DNA from 2 places in the Vibrio sp. ED004 genome. Region 2 is predicted to be linked to the other one. Evidence: predicted binding sites of a transcription regulator. Region 2 holds the regulator's gene; the other holds the start of a gene.
The links. Region 2 encodes PurR, which represses purine synthesis genes. Its sites were predicted from a motif close to TNANGNAAACGTTTNCNTNA; they were not measured.
Positions count from the first base shown of each region.

Region 1 (8,258 bases), 540 kb from region 2:
GTTAAGAGGGTTCAGTCAATACTTCAGGATCACCAATAGCAGCAGAGAGTTCTCAAGGTTAGCAGGGTGGCTACGAAGAAGACTTCGTAGTATCCAGTTGAAACTTTGGAAGAAGCCTCAACGGTTACACCGAAGGTTAAAACAGTTAGGGTATAAGCCGCCGTTCCAACATATCTCAATGACAAGTTGGGTCAGTGCAGCGAGTCCCCTATCAAGCTATGCGATGCCAAATCAATGGTTTAATGACCAAGGGTTGGTAAATCTTGGAACAATAAGGACAGGGCATGTGTTCAGCCAATATGCTGAATGGAAGTGTGCATGAGCCGTATACGAGGTCCGTACGTACGGTTCTGTGAGAGGGATGAGGCGGTAACGCCTCACCCTACTCGATGTTTGTGGAGTTCGTTTCTATTTTGCCTAAGACCGACGTTTTTAGCTTTAGCTTGTCGCTTTTAACGTCGATCTCTTGCACTTTAATCAGTTGTTTAGCGCAGTTAGCCAATCGTCTTCTGCTACTTCTTCAATGTAGCTTTCTACTGATTGTCCCACTTCTTCATCGTCTTGTTTGAAGTAAGCGATGTGGAACACAGCATCACCTTCGTTTACCAAAGGCAGAGTCTGCTGACCAATCACGATACCACCTTTGGTTGTGATCACTTGCCCTTCTTGGTGACCTAGCGGAGAACTGATGTAAGCCAGAGTTTGTCCTGCTTCAACTTGTTCGCCCAGTCTTACCATATTACGCAAGATGCCGTCTGATTCCGCACGGATCCAGCTGGTTGATTTACTCAATACTGGTTCTGGCAACTTCTTACGGTTCGGGCGCAGCATGCCGATTTCTTTCATTACTTGGTGAATACCCAAGTAGCCAGCACGAATCGCTAGATGATCGAAACGCAGCGCTTCACCACCTTCGTAAGTTAATACAGGAATACCAAGTTTTTCTGCTTCGCTACGCAGTGAACCGTCACGCAGTGGAGAATCAATGATCACTGGTGTTGCGAATGCTTTCGCGATGCGCATTGTTTCTGGGTTCGATAGGTTTGCACGAATCTGTGGCAGATTGGTACGGTGAATCGCACCCGTGTGTAGATCCAAGATGTAATCACAGTGCTTCGCCACGTTCTCGAAGAAAGTGTAAGCGATACGCGATGTTAGTGATCCTTTCTCACTACCTGGGAAGCAACGGTTTAGGTCGCGACGGTCTGGTAGGTAACGAGACTTATGGATGAAGCCGAACACGTTAACGATAGGCACGACAATCAAAGTACCTTTCAGTTTCTTTGGATCGATAGCGTTCGTCAGTTGTCGAGCAATCTCAACACCGTTTAGCTCGTCGCCGTGGATCGCCGCGTTTACCATCAGTGTTGGGCCCGCTTGGCGACCGTGAATGATTTCAATCGGGATCGAAAGTGGAGAGTGCGTGTAAAGCTGAGCTGCTTGCAGTTCAATCTCCATTCGTTGTCCTGGCTGAACAGTATAACCAAGTAATTCGAATGGTTGATTAGGTTTTAGTCTTGCCATTTAGGTTGTTCTCAACATGGTGATAATTCGTTAACACGGAATGTATCAATCGTTGATTTTTAGTACGAATCAATCACTTTACGGTCACGACAAAAGTTTTTTATGAAGGGGCTTCAGAATTGGTTTCAGTTTTTGATTTGGTGAATTAGAAGGTGTTTCAAATTGTGAATTTCCTGACAATACATTGATTTAGCTCTGATATTTGTTGTTTGCTTGCTTGGTATTATCCATCGCCATTTTTTGGCGGCCAAATTCAAATATCGAGATAAAAATGAAAAAAACAATTTCAAAAGTCGTTGCACTGGCGGTGGTTTCTGTCGCTTTATCTGGCTGTGTTGGTAGTAACGCAGTAACGGGTTACCTAATGAAGTTCAACATTAAGGCTGTTGATAACCGTTACGCACGTGGTGGCTTGAACATGCTACTTGCACCTGTTTACGGCCTAACGGTTGCTGCTGATTACCTGGTATTCAACTCACTAGAGTTCTGGACTGGTAGCAACCCACTGACTGGTTCTCCACACATCTTTGATACAAAGACTGACACTTACCTAGACATCAACCATCAGTTGGATCCGTCTTTAACGGAAGCGCCTGTTGGTCCTATCACGAGTGCAGATGTGATCGAGAAAGGTCAAATGCAGCAGATTGATGAAAACACGATCCAAATGGACATTACTTACCAATCTGGTGAGCGAGCGACGCTAATCGGTGTTCGCGATGGCGAGATGGTGACCTACTTCATCGATGGCGAAGTGGTTGCACAAACTTCAATTGATGAGCTAGAAAGCTACGCGGCTTCACGCGCTTAATATCTTAGTTGATCGCAAAGCTTAGATACAAAAACAGGTACTCATTGAATACCTGTTTTATTTTGTCTCGAATAAAAGGTGCTTACTGAAAAGCACGATTTACTGAACAAACATAGCTTATCGAATTAAGCTTTTTCTGGGATTGCTTCAAGCAGTGCAACCATTTGGTTCCAGAATAGCTCAACGGTGTCGATCTTCACTTTCTCATCTGGAGAGTGAGGGAACTTGATCGTTGGGCCGAAAGAAACCATATCCATGTTCGGGTAAGGTTCTTTGAATAGACCGCACTCAAGACCAGCATGGATAACCATGATGTTTGGCTTGTGACCGTAGATACCTTCGTACATGTCGCGGAAGATGTGCATGATTTCTGAATCAGCGTCTGGCTTCCAACCTGGGTAAGCGCCAGAGAACGCGATGTTCGCGCCTGCTAGTTCAGCAACAGAGTTCAGCATGCCTTCAACTTGCTTACGACCAGAGTCGATCAGAGAACGAATCAGGCAAAGTACAGTGATTGAGTTCTCTTCTGTAGTGATAACACCAACGTTTAGAGACGTTTCAACAACACCTTCGATCTCGTCACTCATACGAATCACGCCGTTTGGCGCCGCGTTTAGTGCAGCGATAAAGCGAGCTTGGTCAGCTGCAGCCAGAGCGCCCATTTTAACCGAAGCTTCTTCGTTGAACGTAACAATGCTGTCTTCTACTTTACCTAGCTCTGTTGAAAGAAGCTCTGTGTAGTAGTTGTATAGCGAAGCCAGTTTCTCTTGGTTTGCAGCAGGTACTGCAACTGTTACGAAGCCTTCACGAGGAATCGCGTTACGAAGGCTACCACCTTTGAATTCTACGATGCGTAGGTCTAGCTCTTTCGCGTGACCCGCTAGGAAGCGAGCAAGCAGTTTGTTCGCGTTTGCACGACCAGTGTGGATGTCACAACCAGAGTGACCGCCTTTAAGGCCTTTTAGCGTTAGCTTACGTGTTACGAAGTCAGCAGGAATTGCGTTACGTGCCACATCAAATGTCATTGCGCCGTCGATACCGCCAGCACAACCCATGTACACTTCGCCTTCTTGCTCAGAATCGGTGTTAAGAAGAATGTCACCTTCTAACCAACCTGCTTCAAGACCGAAAGCACCTGTCATGCCTGCTTCTTCGTCTACTGTTAGTAGAACTTCGATAGGGCCGTGCTTGATTTCGTTTGAAGCAAGAACTGCCAAACAAGAAGCCATGCCCATGCCGTTATCAGCACCAAGCGTTGTGCCTTTTGCTGTAACCCACTCACCATCGATGTATGGTTGGATTGGATCTTTAGCGAAGTCATGAACGGTGTCTTCGTTCTTTTGTGGAACCATATCGATGTGAGCTTGTAGCACCACACCTTTTTTGTTTTCCATACCCGGCGTTGCTGGCTTCTTGATGAATACGTTGCCCGTTGGGTCACGACGTACATCTAGGCCTTGCTCTGTTGCCCAAGCAATAATGTATTGAGCAAGCTCTTCTTCATGCTTTGAAGGGTGTGGGATTGAGCAAATCTTATCGAAGAACTGCCAAATAGGGGCAGGGGATAATTTACTGATCTCAGAATGGAATTCAGACACGGATGACTCCTTTTTTATTTGATAACCATATGTTTAGGGTTTTTATGGGTGAAAACTTAGAACAAAAATCTAAAATATGGGTCTGTTTTGATGGCAACAGCATACCACTAGAGTGTTTTGACGAGTAGCGCTTCTAAACCTGAAATGCCTCAAATTTTGAACGCCATCTTGTTCATTTGATCTTGAATAAGTGTGTTGATGCTTATAAGTGGTGCAAGCAAACGTTTGTTTAAGTCTGTTTTGTAATTTAATTACAAAATTAAGTTTGCAAAATAACCATAAATGGCGAAAAGTGTGACCTGAAGCAAAAAATACTTGTAATCTTTTTTCTTTGAGGTATATTAATAACCAACTTCTGAAGTGAAGAGTAAATGCTCAAAGGATGAGTCCGTTTTATCGCCTCCAAGGAACCGAGAAATCAAATTCGTTTTTTATTGATTTATTAAGGTGATAGTTATGAAAGGTTTACCATCTGCAATGTTCTGGCTTAACAGCTCTGTTTACACTAGCAACTTTGCATACCCTACAAGCTTCGGTTACTAATACCGTAAGCATGTAACTCGAACAGTTTTGTTCACCCCTATATATTGGAATTCTTTTACAGCCCTTTTGGTTGACAGATTCTACCGCCACTCAGTTTTGAGTGGCGTTTTTTTTGCCTGCTACTTTTCCAAACCGCTTTATCTTGTCACTTTCCCTGCTGTTCTGCGTGGTTGTTTTTTAAACGCCAAAATATCAATTTGCGCCTTATTACTGATCCTGTTGAAAAATACACAACTCTTGTGGGTTTGAATTCAGAATTTAATGGCTAGATTCTCTATCAAAATAACCGATGGTCGAAAAAGTAACCAAGATTTCTCATTGTGATTATTAGTCTTAATTTACTGTTTATTATGGTTATTTCTTTATGAATACTTCGTTTTTAATCGCTTTGTTTCATACGGCATTCTGATAAATATCGATTAGAGCCTTAATTCTATCTGGAATTTGTTATTTGATAACTTTATAATCCACAGCCAATCGATTACGCAACCGTTTACTTTTTACCCTTATAGGATTCGATAATGTTCGAAAAGCTATTCAAACTCAGTGAAAACGGCACCAATGTGCGCACTGAAATCATCGCAGGTCTAACAACCTTCCTAACAATGGCTTACATCATTTTTGTAAACCCAATGATTCTAGCTGATGCTGGTATGGACCATGGCGCTGTATTTGTAGCAACCTGTTTAGCGGCTGCTATCGGCTGTTTCATCATGGGCTTTGTTGCTAACTACCCAATCGCTCAAGCACCAGGTATGGGTTTGAACGCATTCTTTACCTACGCAGTGGTTATGGGTATGGGGTATACGTGGCAAGTTGCTCTGGCAGCGGTTTTCGTATCAGGCGTAATCTTCATTTTCTTAAGTATCTTTAAGATCCGTGAATGGATTATCAACTCGATTCCTATGTCTCTACGTGTTGGTATCTCTGCGGGTATCGGTCTTTTCCTAGCGTTTATTGCACTGAGCAATGCAGGCATCGTGGTTTCTAACCCTGCAACTAAAGTCTCTCTGGGCGATATTACTGCGATTGCTCCTATCCTAGGTTCATTAGGCTTCTTCCTTACGATTGCTCTTGTTCACCGTGGTGTGAAAGGCGCAGTAATGATTGCGATTCTAGCAATCACGGCTCTTGGTATTATTATTGGTGACGTTCAATACGGCGGCATCATGTCTACTCCACCAAGCCTAGCTCCTACCTTCATGCAGCTTGATTTCTCTGCTGTATTTGAAATCGGTATGATTTCAGTAGTATTCGCATTCTTGTTCGTCGATTTGTTCGATACTGCGGGTACGCTAGTGGGTGTTGCAACGAAAGCAAACCTAATCAAAGAAGACGGTAAACTACCTCGTCTAAACAAAGCACTGCTTGCTGATTCTACAGCAACGTCTATTGGTGCATTGCTAGGTACATCAAACACAACTTCTTATGTTGAGAGTGTTGCAGGTGTCGCTGAAGGTGGTCGTACAGGTCTAACAGCGGTTGTTGTTGGTATCTTATTCCTATTGGCTCTTTTCTTCTCGCCACTTGCAGGTATGATTCCGGCTTACGCAACATCAGGCGCGCTTTTCTATGTAGCAATTCTGATGATGTCTGGCCTAGTTGGCATTGATTGGCGTGATCTTACGGAAGCTGCACCAGTCGTGGTAACATGTCTGCTAATGCCGCTGACGTACTCTATCGCTGAGGGTATCTCACTAGGTTTCATCGCTTACGCTGCAATTAAGCTGCTAAGTGGTAAAGGTCGCGACGTTTCACCTGCTGTGTGGGTAATGTCGGCTATCTTTATTCTTAAATACATTTTCGCTTAATCGTCTAGATTTCTGCTTAATCGCTGAAGGGGCTATGTACGACATAGCCTCTAATAACATGACAAAATTATTAGGTTTTATACTATGAGCAACAAATTCGTTATCACTTGGGACAACATGCAGACTTACTGCCGTCAACTAGCTGAAAAGCAAATGCCAGCAGAGCAGTGGAAAGGCATCTGGGCGGTAAGCCGTGGTGGTTTGGTTCCTGGTGCAATCTTGGCTCGTGAGCTAGGTATTCGTCACGTAGATACGATTTGTATTTCTAGCTACGACCACGATCACCAACGTGATATGACAGTAGTTAAAGCACCTGAAGGTGACGGCGAAGGCTTCCTAATCGTTGAAGACCTAGTGGACAGTGGTGACACTGCACGCAAGCTTCGCGAAATGTACCCGAAAGCGAAACTGATCGCAGTATGTGCAAAACCATCTGGCGCACACCTACTAGACGAGTACATCGTAGATATCGCTCAAGATACATGGATTGAGCAACCTTGGGATACAAGCCTAAGCTACGTTGAGCCAGTAAATCGCAAGTCAAAATAAGCCTAAACTTAGTTTTTTGAGAAATGACCCTTTATAGGGTCATTTTTTTTTATATGATTAGTGACAACCATTTCTTATTAAGTATCCCAATGTCTGAATCAGAAGAAACGAGCTCGAACCTTTCGGAAACCTTGTTTGTAAAGCACAAGCAGGCCAAAGAGACCTCAATGTTGACGCAATACATGCCAAGCTCTGAAGCGTTATTGGATGAGAAGCGTGAGCAGCAAAACTTATCTTGGTATCGAAATCTAAGACGTCTTCAGTGGGTATGGCAAGGCGTTAACCCAATTGAGCAAGAGGCGGTATTGTCGCGAATCGCATCGTCAGACAACTCACGCACAACCGATGAGTGGTTGGATACCGTGATGGGCTACCGCAGCGGCAACTGGGCATACGAGTGGACCAAGTTAGGTATGCAACACCAGAACCGTTCTAATGAAAAGAGCGGTGAAGAGATGGCTGAAGAGTTGTTCTCGGCGTCTTTGTGTTTCAGCATTGCGGGCTACCCACATCTTAAGAACGATAACTTGGCGGCTCAGGCTCAGGTATTGGCGAACGCGGCCTATTCGGAGGCGATTAAGCATACCAAGCTGATCGTTAAGCAGATTGAAGTGCCGTATCAAAACAAGAAGATCAAAGCGAATTTGCATCTAGCGAAAACAGATAAGCCTCAACCGGTTGTTATCGTGAGTGCGGGTTTGGATAGCTTACAAACAGACATGTGGCGTTTGTTTAGGGATTACTTAGCGCCTAAGAACATCGCGATGCTGACGGTAGACATGCCATCGATTGGTCACAGTTCTCATTGGCCGTTAACGGAAGATTCTTCGTGCTTGCACCAAGCGGTATTGAACGAACTGCCAAACATCCCTTGGGTAGATCATCACAAGGTGGGCTTATTTGGCTTCCGCTTTGGTGGTAATGCCATGGTGAGATTGTCGTTCGTTGAACAACAGAAGATCAAAGCGTGTATCTCTCTTGGTGCGCCTATCCACGATATCTTTGTTCATGCCGATAAACTTAAGCAGATGCCGAAGATGCACTTAGACGTGCTAGCTTCTCGCCTGGGTAAAGGTGCGGTGGATATCAACAGTCTTTCTGGGCAGTTGATGGCGTGGTCACTTAAGGTACAAGGGCTGCTGTCGAACAGCAAAACCCGAGTTCCTATCTTGGCATTAGCCTTAGAAGGGGACCCAGTATCACCGCCAATGGATAATCAACTGGTTGCTATTTACAGTGATTACGGTAAAGCGAAGAAAATCAAAGCTAAATCAATTACACAAGGTTATGAGCAATCCCTCGAATTGGCGATAAAGTGGCTTGAGGATGAATTATTTAGATGACATTTCTCCTAAATTAGTTAAGCATGAAAAGTGTACAGATTAAGTACCTGATACTCAGGGGGAATTTATAAAATCCAAC
Region 1 is NZ_CP066149.1:958,572-966,829, reverse strand. It holds partial or broken gene ltrA (group II intron reverse transcriptase/maturase) at 1-322, shown strand, start outside; gene ITG10_RS04155 (succinylglutamate desuccinylase/aspartoacylase family protein) at 478-1,524, opposite strand; gene ITG10_RS04150 (DUF3332 domain-containing protein) at 1,796-2,335, shown strand; gene ITG10_RS04145 (aminoacyl-histidine dipeptidase) at 2,461-3,933, opposite strand; gene ITG10_RS04140 (NCS2 family permease) at 4,998-6,287, shown strand; gene tet(34) (oxytetracycline resistance phosphoribosyltransferase domain-containing protein Tet(34)) at 6,372-6,836, shown strand; gene frsA (esterase FrsA) at 6,926-8,179, shown strand.
Region 1: the regulator PurR is predicted to act here: its motif matches at 4,958-4,977, upstream of ITG10_RS04140 (NCS2 family permease).

Region 2 (8,258 bases):
TTCAAATTGGTAATCGCCCATGTACTCCATATTACCTATGTAGTCACTAAAAGAGCGAATGCCTGATTTACCACAGATTTCTAGACCAGCGTCTTCTATCCATTGATAAACCTCTTCTGGCTTCAAGCCTTTTTGTGGTTGCAGCTTAAACCGTTTTCGATGTGGCATCCCATTCAATACATGAGGAATGTTGCCACAAATCACATTTTTCAGGACTAATCCGTGGTGGTTGTAAAACATTATCGAGGCAACGCCACCCGGTTTGACTTGTTCAAGCAATAAATCAAGCGCCTCTCTCGGGTCAGCCAGCCATTCCATTACGGCATGAAACATCACAACATCGACTTTCTCATCGAGATGTTCTGACACTTTTTGCACTGGAGAATGGATAAATCGATACTGATCTAACAAACCCGCTTCGTTGATACTTTCTTCGGCAAGCTTAAGCATCTCAGAAGAGAGATCGCACAAAGAAACCTTATGTCCAAGCGCGGCGATTTTCTGCGACATCTGTGCAAGACCACCTCCGGCATCAAGCACATGCAACGGTGTGTCTGAATGCTCAAATTTGCTCAAAGCTTGTTCTAAATCTTCCCATACGATGATCTGACGGATCTCTCCTTTGTCAGAGCCGTAAATATTTTTTGCAAATTTGTGGGCAATATCGTCGAAATTACGGTCTTCAGTCACGGCTACTTGAGTTATTATGTCCTATCGTGCCTGCTATTCTGTCACAGGAATTTCAGGAATAAAGAGGCGATGTCTCTTTTTACTACTAAGTGATGTTTTTTCGGACTATTCGGATATGTTTGAGCTGAAAAAAGTAGTGTCTTCACTATTGATGCCACTGCCAGCAATGTTAATTCTCGCTTTTCTGGGCTTAGCCCTAGTGATGTTTACTACCAAAAGGAAGACTGGTTGCCTAATTACCCTTTCAGCCCTCTGTGGTATTTTCCTAATCGCTTTCCAGCCAGTTTCTAGCCAACTTTTAATGCCAATGGAAAGGCAACACACCGCTTTTTTACCTGTCGACGACACCGTCGATTACGTGATGGTGCTTGGAAGTGGTCATGTCGTTGACGACCAAATCCCACCAACATCAGAACTTAGCCGCACTGGTTTGATGCGTTTGAGTGAAGGGATTCGTATTCTACGTCTTTACCCTGGTGCCAAGCTTATCTTGTCAGGCTACGGCGCGGGCACTGAAGTGAGTAACGCAAGAATGATGGCTAAGGTTGCCCTAGCCCTTGGCGTTGCAAAACCCGATATCATTTTGCTTGAGACAGCAAAAGACACTTGGGAAGAAGCTCGCCAAGCTGCCGCGTTTGTTAAAAACAAAAAGATGGTATTGGTGACATCTGCGAGCCACATGACTCGTGCGCTGAATGAATTCCACGCTGCTGGCATGAAACCATTACCAGCACCAACCAACTACCTTGCACAAGAAGGTATTGTTGAGCCTTGGAATAAGTACATGCCTAAAGCGATCTATCTAGAACAGACAGAGCGTTACTGGCACGAGACCATGGGATTGGTTTGGCAAAGCCTGCGTGACTGGCTAGACACCAGTAACGATCTTTCGGAGGAGCCAATTGTTGTTCCTGAGCCTTCGAGCTTGATTGAGGAAGACGGTGAAGTTTCTGCAGCGCAGTAGACTCAACCTGATGCTTCTCTCTGCTTATGTTTAACTCAGCCTATTATTTCAATCGGCTTATTGGCAGGCAGAATCGTAAAACAACTAGTAGGCTGTCAGTTCGATAACGACAACAACTAAGCAATAAAAAAGCCGAGACATCAATGATATCTCGGCTTTTTCGTTCATATGTCGTTGCTAACTAGAAGTTCACGCAGAACATTAGTCACCAGCAAACATGTAACCTTCACCGTGAACCGTCACAAAGATTTGTGGGTTCTTAGGGTCGAATTCCATTTTGGCACGCATACGACGAATCAGTACATCGATCGTACGGTCATTCGGTGCGTCCACTCGGTGACTGATCATATTCAGAATACGTTCGCGACTTAATACTTGGTTAGGGTAAGAAGACAAAGCCACCAACAATTCATATTCAGCTTTAGTCAGCTTCACTGGCTCGCCGTTTTTGCTTAGCGCACGACGAGGGATATCAAATGTCCACTCACCGAAACGAACCACAGACTCGTCTGATGTTTCTTCTACTGCGCCTGCTGCCGTTTTACGAGCGGCAGAAATACGCCAAAGTAGGTTTTTAACTCGAACCAATAACTCGCGAAGTTCGAAAGGTTTAGTAACGTAATCGTCCGCGCCCATTTCAAGGCCAACGATTTTGTCGATGCTATCCGTGCGTCCAGTAACTAAAATAATTCCAATGTCTGATTGACTGCGTAATTCGCGAGTTAGCATCAATCCATCTTCGCCTGGTAAGTTGATGTCCAGCATAATGAGGTCAACGTTGTTTTCATCTAACACGTTTCTCATTTGAGCGCCGCTTTCTGCTTCGCTCACTGTGTAACCTTCGTTCTGGAAATATCCAACCAGTTTACTGCGGGTTACCACATCATCTTCTACGACTAATACGTGATAGCTCATCTACACCACTTTTCTTATTTAATAGTTTCAGTAACTATTCTATTCATAACTAGTAACAATTCTAGTGTTACAGAAGATAAAAGCCAGAAAGATGAATCTTTTTTGATACAAGACAATCTTAAACCTTGCTATTTATCGCCCATCGCAATTCAATATAGGCATTACTACTAACGAGTAACTTTGCGTTTCGCAAATAACCTTGTTATTCAGCCTTGGTGTTTATATCCCAAATCACTTGACGATATTGAGTATACAAACGCCGCAAGACTAAATCAGGATCCAAGAAATGAAAGATACGAAAGCGTTCAACGAGCAAAGAGCAGAAATCTACTGGTGGCTATCAAGCTTATTCGCCAAAGAGCTCACTCAAGAAGAACTCGATCACTACCACTCTGTTGAGATTCGTTCTTTCCTAACTGGTTTAGGTGAAAATGAAACACTAAAGCCAGCGATTGATAGCTTAGTTGACGCACTAAACCGTCTTCAAATACGTGAAGATGCTCAACTGGAACTGTCTGCTGACTTTTGTGACCTTTTCTTAAAGACAGATAAACATGGTGCCCTTCCATACGCTTCTATGTACATCGGTGAGACTGGCCTATTAAACGATAAGCCTGCAAAAGAGATGGAAGAGATCATGGCTAAACACAATTTAGTGGTTAACCAAGACCTGAAAGAGCCAGCAGACCACATTGCTATCGAACTCGACTTCCTTGGTAACTTGATCATTCGTTCTAACGAAACAGATCTTGAAGAAGAGCTAGAGAAGTCTTTTGCTGTTCAACAGCATTTTATCGAGCAACAACTCCTAACTTGGGTACCAAAATTCAACGTTAAATGTCATGACGTTGATGAATTCGGTTTCTACGCTTCAGTCTCATCTCTGCTACTCGCATTCTGTCAGTTGGACACTCAATATTTAGCTGGTGAATAGCTTATTGGGCGACTAAGTAAATAAATTCAGTAGAATGTGACAATTCACCCGGATTTCTGGGTGAATTTTATTGCGAGTAATTTCTAGTCAGTCTAAAATTGTGACCGCAAACGATAAAATATGAAACATTCACGAAATGCTATGCTTATTAAAGTTCAGAGCATTTCGGTGTTAAGACAAGCCGCTCATAGCGGTTTTTTGTTTTTTAGCACTTTAGTACCCAAAGAGCCCTACAAATTTAAGCTCTTAGTTAGGTAGCTTAACGGCTACTTCATTCCGTACTTTGGGAAAGTAGCTTCTAATAGGATAAAACCATGGCCACTATAAAAGATGTCGCTCGCTTAGCCGGCGTATCAACAACAACCGTTTCTCACGTAATCAACAAAACACGTTTTGTTGCAGAAGCGACTCAAGAAAAAGTAAACAAAGCCGTAGATGAACTGAACTATGCACCAAGCGCGGTTGCTCGTAGTTTGAAGTGCAATACAACACGCACTATCGGCATGCTTGTTACTCAATCAACCAACCTATTCTTCTCTGAAGTTATCGATGGTGTTGAGAGTTACTGCTACCGTCAAGGTTACACTTTGATTCTGTGTAACACGGGTGGTATCTATGAGAAGCAACGTGACTACATTCGAATGCTTGCAGAGAAACGTGTAGATGGCATCTTAGTTATGTGTTCAGACCTAACTGAAGAACTAAGAGAGATGTTAGATCGTCACGCTGACATCCCTAAAGTGATTATGGACTGGGGCCCAGAGAGTTCTCAAGCTGACAAGATCATCGATAACTCTGAAGAAGGTGGCTACCTAGCAACCAAATACCTTATTGAGCGCGGTCACTCTAAGATTGCTTGTTTAAGTGGCCACTTAGACAAAGCGGCCTGTGTAGAACGTATCGCAGGTTACAAACGCGCACTCAACGAAGCTAAGATTACTGCTGATGACAACATGATCATTGAAGGTAACTTCGAGTGTGATACTGCTGTTCTTGCTGCAGAGCAAATCGTAGAAATGAAAGATCGCCCAACAGCGGTATTCTGTTTCAACGATACAATGGCGCTGGGCTTAATGAGCCGACTGCAAGAAAAAGGCATCCGTATCCCTGAAGATATCTCAGTGATCGGTTACGACAACATCGAACTGGCTGAGTACTTCTCTCCACCGTTAACAACGGTTCACCAACCTAAACGTCGTGTTGGTAAAAATGCATTCGAGATTTTATTAGAACGTATAAAAGACAAAGATCACGAGAAACGAGTCTTCGAAATGCACCCTGAGATTGTTGAACGAAGTACAGTTAAAACGTTAAATTAATTGATAAAACGAGTTTTATTTCATTAAGCGCACCTTTGGGTGCGCTTTTTTTATCAACAACTATAATGAACCTATATGCACAACAGAAAGATCATTAATTGAAGCAATATCACATTTTGAAATAACAAGTGTGAGCCTCATTCAACAAAAACTTTATTCTATTCAATCAGTCACGCACAGGGCAAACCACTTGAAAAAGTGGGACGCAAAGCTTCCGGCCTAAACCACTCGTTGGTATGGTAGCGGGGTTACCGATGGCAAAATGCAGTAACTACTGACAATTTAGTAATTTACAGCCTATTGACAATTTAATTGCAACATTTTGCTAATCTCTCGGACCTGCTTATTTGGTGGCGTAGTTCAAATACACCGAGATAAATAACATGGATAAACCGATACTAAAGGACTCAATGAAGTTATTTGAGCCCCTAGGAAAAATTAAGTCACGCTCAATGTTTGGTGGATTCGGTCTTTTTGCTGATGACACTATGTTTGCTCTGGTTGTTAATGACCAGTTGCATATACGGGCAGACAAATGCACAACGAAGCAATTCGAACAACAAGGGTTTCAACCGTACGTCTACAAAAAACGTGGTTTCCCTGTCGTTACTAAATATTTCGCTTTACCTGAAGGCCTGTGGCAAGACCAAGAGAAGATCTTGGAACTCGCAACGACGTCTCTGGGTTTCGCTAAAGAAGAAAAAGCTGAACAGTCTTCTGCTAAGCCAACTCGACTCAAAGATCTGCCGAATCTTCGACTCGCTACTGAGCGTATGTTGAAAAAAGCAGGAATCGATTCCGTTGAACGTTTATATGAATCTGGCTCTGTAAACGCCTTTAACGCCATCAAGGAATCGCATGCGTCCTCTGTCAGTATTGAATTACTGTGGGCGCTAGAAGGTGCGATCAATGGAACACATTGGTCTGTTATACCGCAGCAGCGTCGTGAAGAGCTTATCAATCGCGTCAATTAACTTTGTCAGTTCAAACTATCTATATAACTAAGCCGCATTTCTGCGGCTTTTTTTATATCTGCTGAAAGTTAATCTATGCTTTGCCTGTCTATCTATACTAATGGTATGCATTGAAAATTAGAGGAAGTATCAATGAGTAAGAAAATGATATTGGGTATTGTGTTAGTCGTAACCATCATCTTGTTAGGCGTCAATTTTGGCCAGTACCTAACGCTTGAAAACGCCAAGGCCCAACAAGCCGTTTTGAATGACTACATTGACAGCAACTTTATTGCCGCCGCTGCTATCTATTTTATCGCGTACGTAATGATCACTGCTTTCTCAATTCCTGGCGCTGCAGTCGTCACGCTCTTAGGGGCAGCACTGTTTGGCTTCTGGAACAGTTTACTGCTGGTATCTTTCGCAAGCGCTATTGGTGCGACCCTCGCCTTCCTGAGTAGCCGTTACCTGTTACGTGATTGGATCCAAACCAAATTTGGTGACAAATTAGCGACAATTAACAAGGGCGTAGAAAAAGACGGGGCATTTTACTTATTCTCGCTTCGCCTGATTCCTGTATTCCCATTTTTCCTTATCAATCTACTGATGGGGTTAACCCCAATGTCAGTTTCTCGTTACTACATTACGAGCCAAATAGGCATGCTACCTGGTACGGCTGTTTTCTTGAATGCTGGTACTCAACTCGCAGAAATTGATTCACTTTCAGGTATCGTTTCACCTTCAGTACTACTATCGTTTGCATTGTTGGGTGTATTCCCAATTATTGCCAAATGGTTGATGAGCAAGTTTCGCTCAACACCTGTCGCTGACTAACGTGTATAGCTGAATAACGTATATAGTTGACTAACACCTAAAGCCGAATGAGGTTCTATCTCAATGAAAATCTTCAGTGCATCGAATCCAACAGAAGCCCATATCATCTGTGGATTGTTAGAAAGTGAGAATATTGCGTGTGAAGTCCGTGGTGAAGGTTTGTTTGGTTTAAAAGGGGAGATCCCATTTACCGAAGAAACTGACCCTTACGTATGGCTATATGAGCCAGAATTAGCCAGTAAAGCTCGCACTATTGTCAATGACTACCAAAAACAACAAGATTCGATCATCTATGAAGAGTGGCGTTGTGGTGAGTGTCATGAAGTCAATGAAGCTCAATTCGGTTCTTGTTGGCAATGTGGCGCAGCCTCTCCTGAATAATATCTCACGACGACAACCTGAGATTTAGTCAGATACCTCCTTCAAATAAAACGGGAAGCTAAGTTAGCTTCCCGTTTTATTTGAATTCAATTTGATACTCGGCTCAGAGAATGAACCTAAAAGATCACTGGATTTGCTTTTGGATAAACTCGATAGAATGTTGATTGAATTCTTCAGGGTTTTCAACATTACACACGTGACCGCAGTTTGCGATTTCAACTAGTTCACTCGACTCATGCGCCTCAACCATTTCTTTAACGGGCTTGATGAACATGTAATCACGTTCTCCCATCAAGTAGAGAGTCGGGATTGGTAGCTCCCTATCTTTGAAATACTTCATCAGAGGGTTTACGTCAGCCGTCAGGATGAACCAGCGTTTAAACTCTTTTTGACATAGCTTTTTGGCTTCGCGGATAAACAAGTGGCGCGATTCTTTCTGGCTTTTCTGCGGCATCACAATGTAAGCAAACAGGCTATAAAGCCACATGTAAGGAATGATGTGCTTACTCAGGTTACCGAGTTTGACCAATACTTGCGAACGAGTGTTGAGTTTGGTTACCGCCCCACCAAGTACCATTGAGCGAACACGACCTGCTGCGAGCTCTGCAACGTTGCGAACGATAATCGTCCCAAGAGACATGCCCACAAAGTGTGCTGAACGGATTTTGAGGTGATCTAACACTTTAAGAATATCGAGCGTGACCGATTTGAACGTATAGCGATTCGAAATCAGCTCTTTAAGTATGTTGTCTGATTTACCATGTCCTCTCAGATCAATGAGAAGCAAGTTGAAGTGCTGCTTATACGCTTTGATCTGCTTAAACCAGATAGAGGAGCTGCCTCCTGCGCCATGCACAAATACAACCCACTCATCGCTCGTAGGGTGAGTAAATGTTTTATGAAATAATAAACTCTCAGACATACCTATCGCTTTAATTATTAAAATGGAGCTATGCCTCATCACGAGGCGATGACTAAGGATATCACGCAATTAAGAACTTTAAGTGATAATAGTGTCAAACCTGTCATTAGTCATGTGAATACCAACCTCACCTTTTCTACCTGACTAAAATGAGTTTGCAAGCTTTGTCTTTATAAACGTGATGTGATCTGACCAGAAAACAAAAAGGCACCCTATTATTAGAGCGCCTCTTTCATTAAAAACAATTGCCGTACATCCGCTAATTTTAGAAGCTAAAACAGAGCGCTAAAATGCAGAGTGATACATCGCAAGATACTCTTTTGCGGCATCTTCCCAACTAAAATCT
Region 2 is NZ_CP066149.1:413,885-422,142, forward strand. It holds gene cmoM (tRNA uridine 5-oxyacetic acid(34) methyltransferase CmoM) at 1-690, opposite strand, end outside; gene elyC (envelope biogenesis factor ElyC) at 806-1,654, shown strand; gene torR (two-component system response regulator TorR) at 1,856-2,569, opposite strand; gene torD (molecular chaperone TorD) at 2,856-3,503, shown strand; gene purR (HTH-type transcriptional repressor PurR) at 3,818-4,822, shown strand; cyclic di-GMP riboswitch class I at 4,993-5,078, shown strand; gene ITG10_RS01755 (TfoX/Sxy family DNA transformation protein) at 5,206-5,796, shown strand; gene ITG10_RS01760 (TVP38/TMEM64 family protein) at 5,929-6,609, shown strand; gene ITG10_RS01765 (DUF2007 domain-containing protein) at 6,673-6,990, shown strand; gene ITG10_RS01770 (alpha/beta fold hydrolase) at 7,115-7,912, opposite strand; gene glgA (glycogen synthase GlgA) at 8,198-8,258, opposite strand, start outside.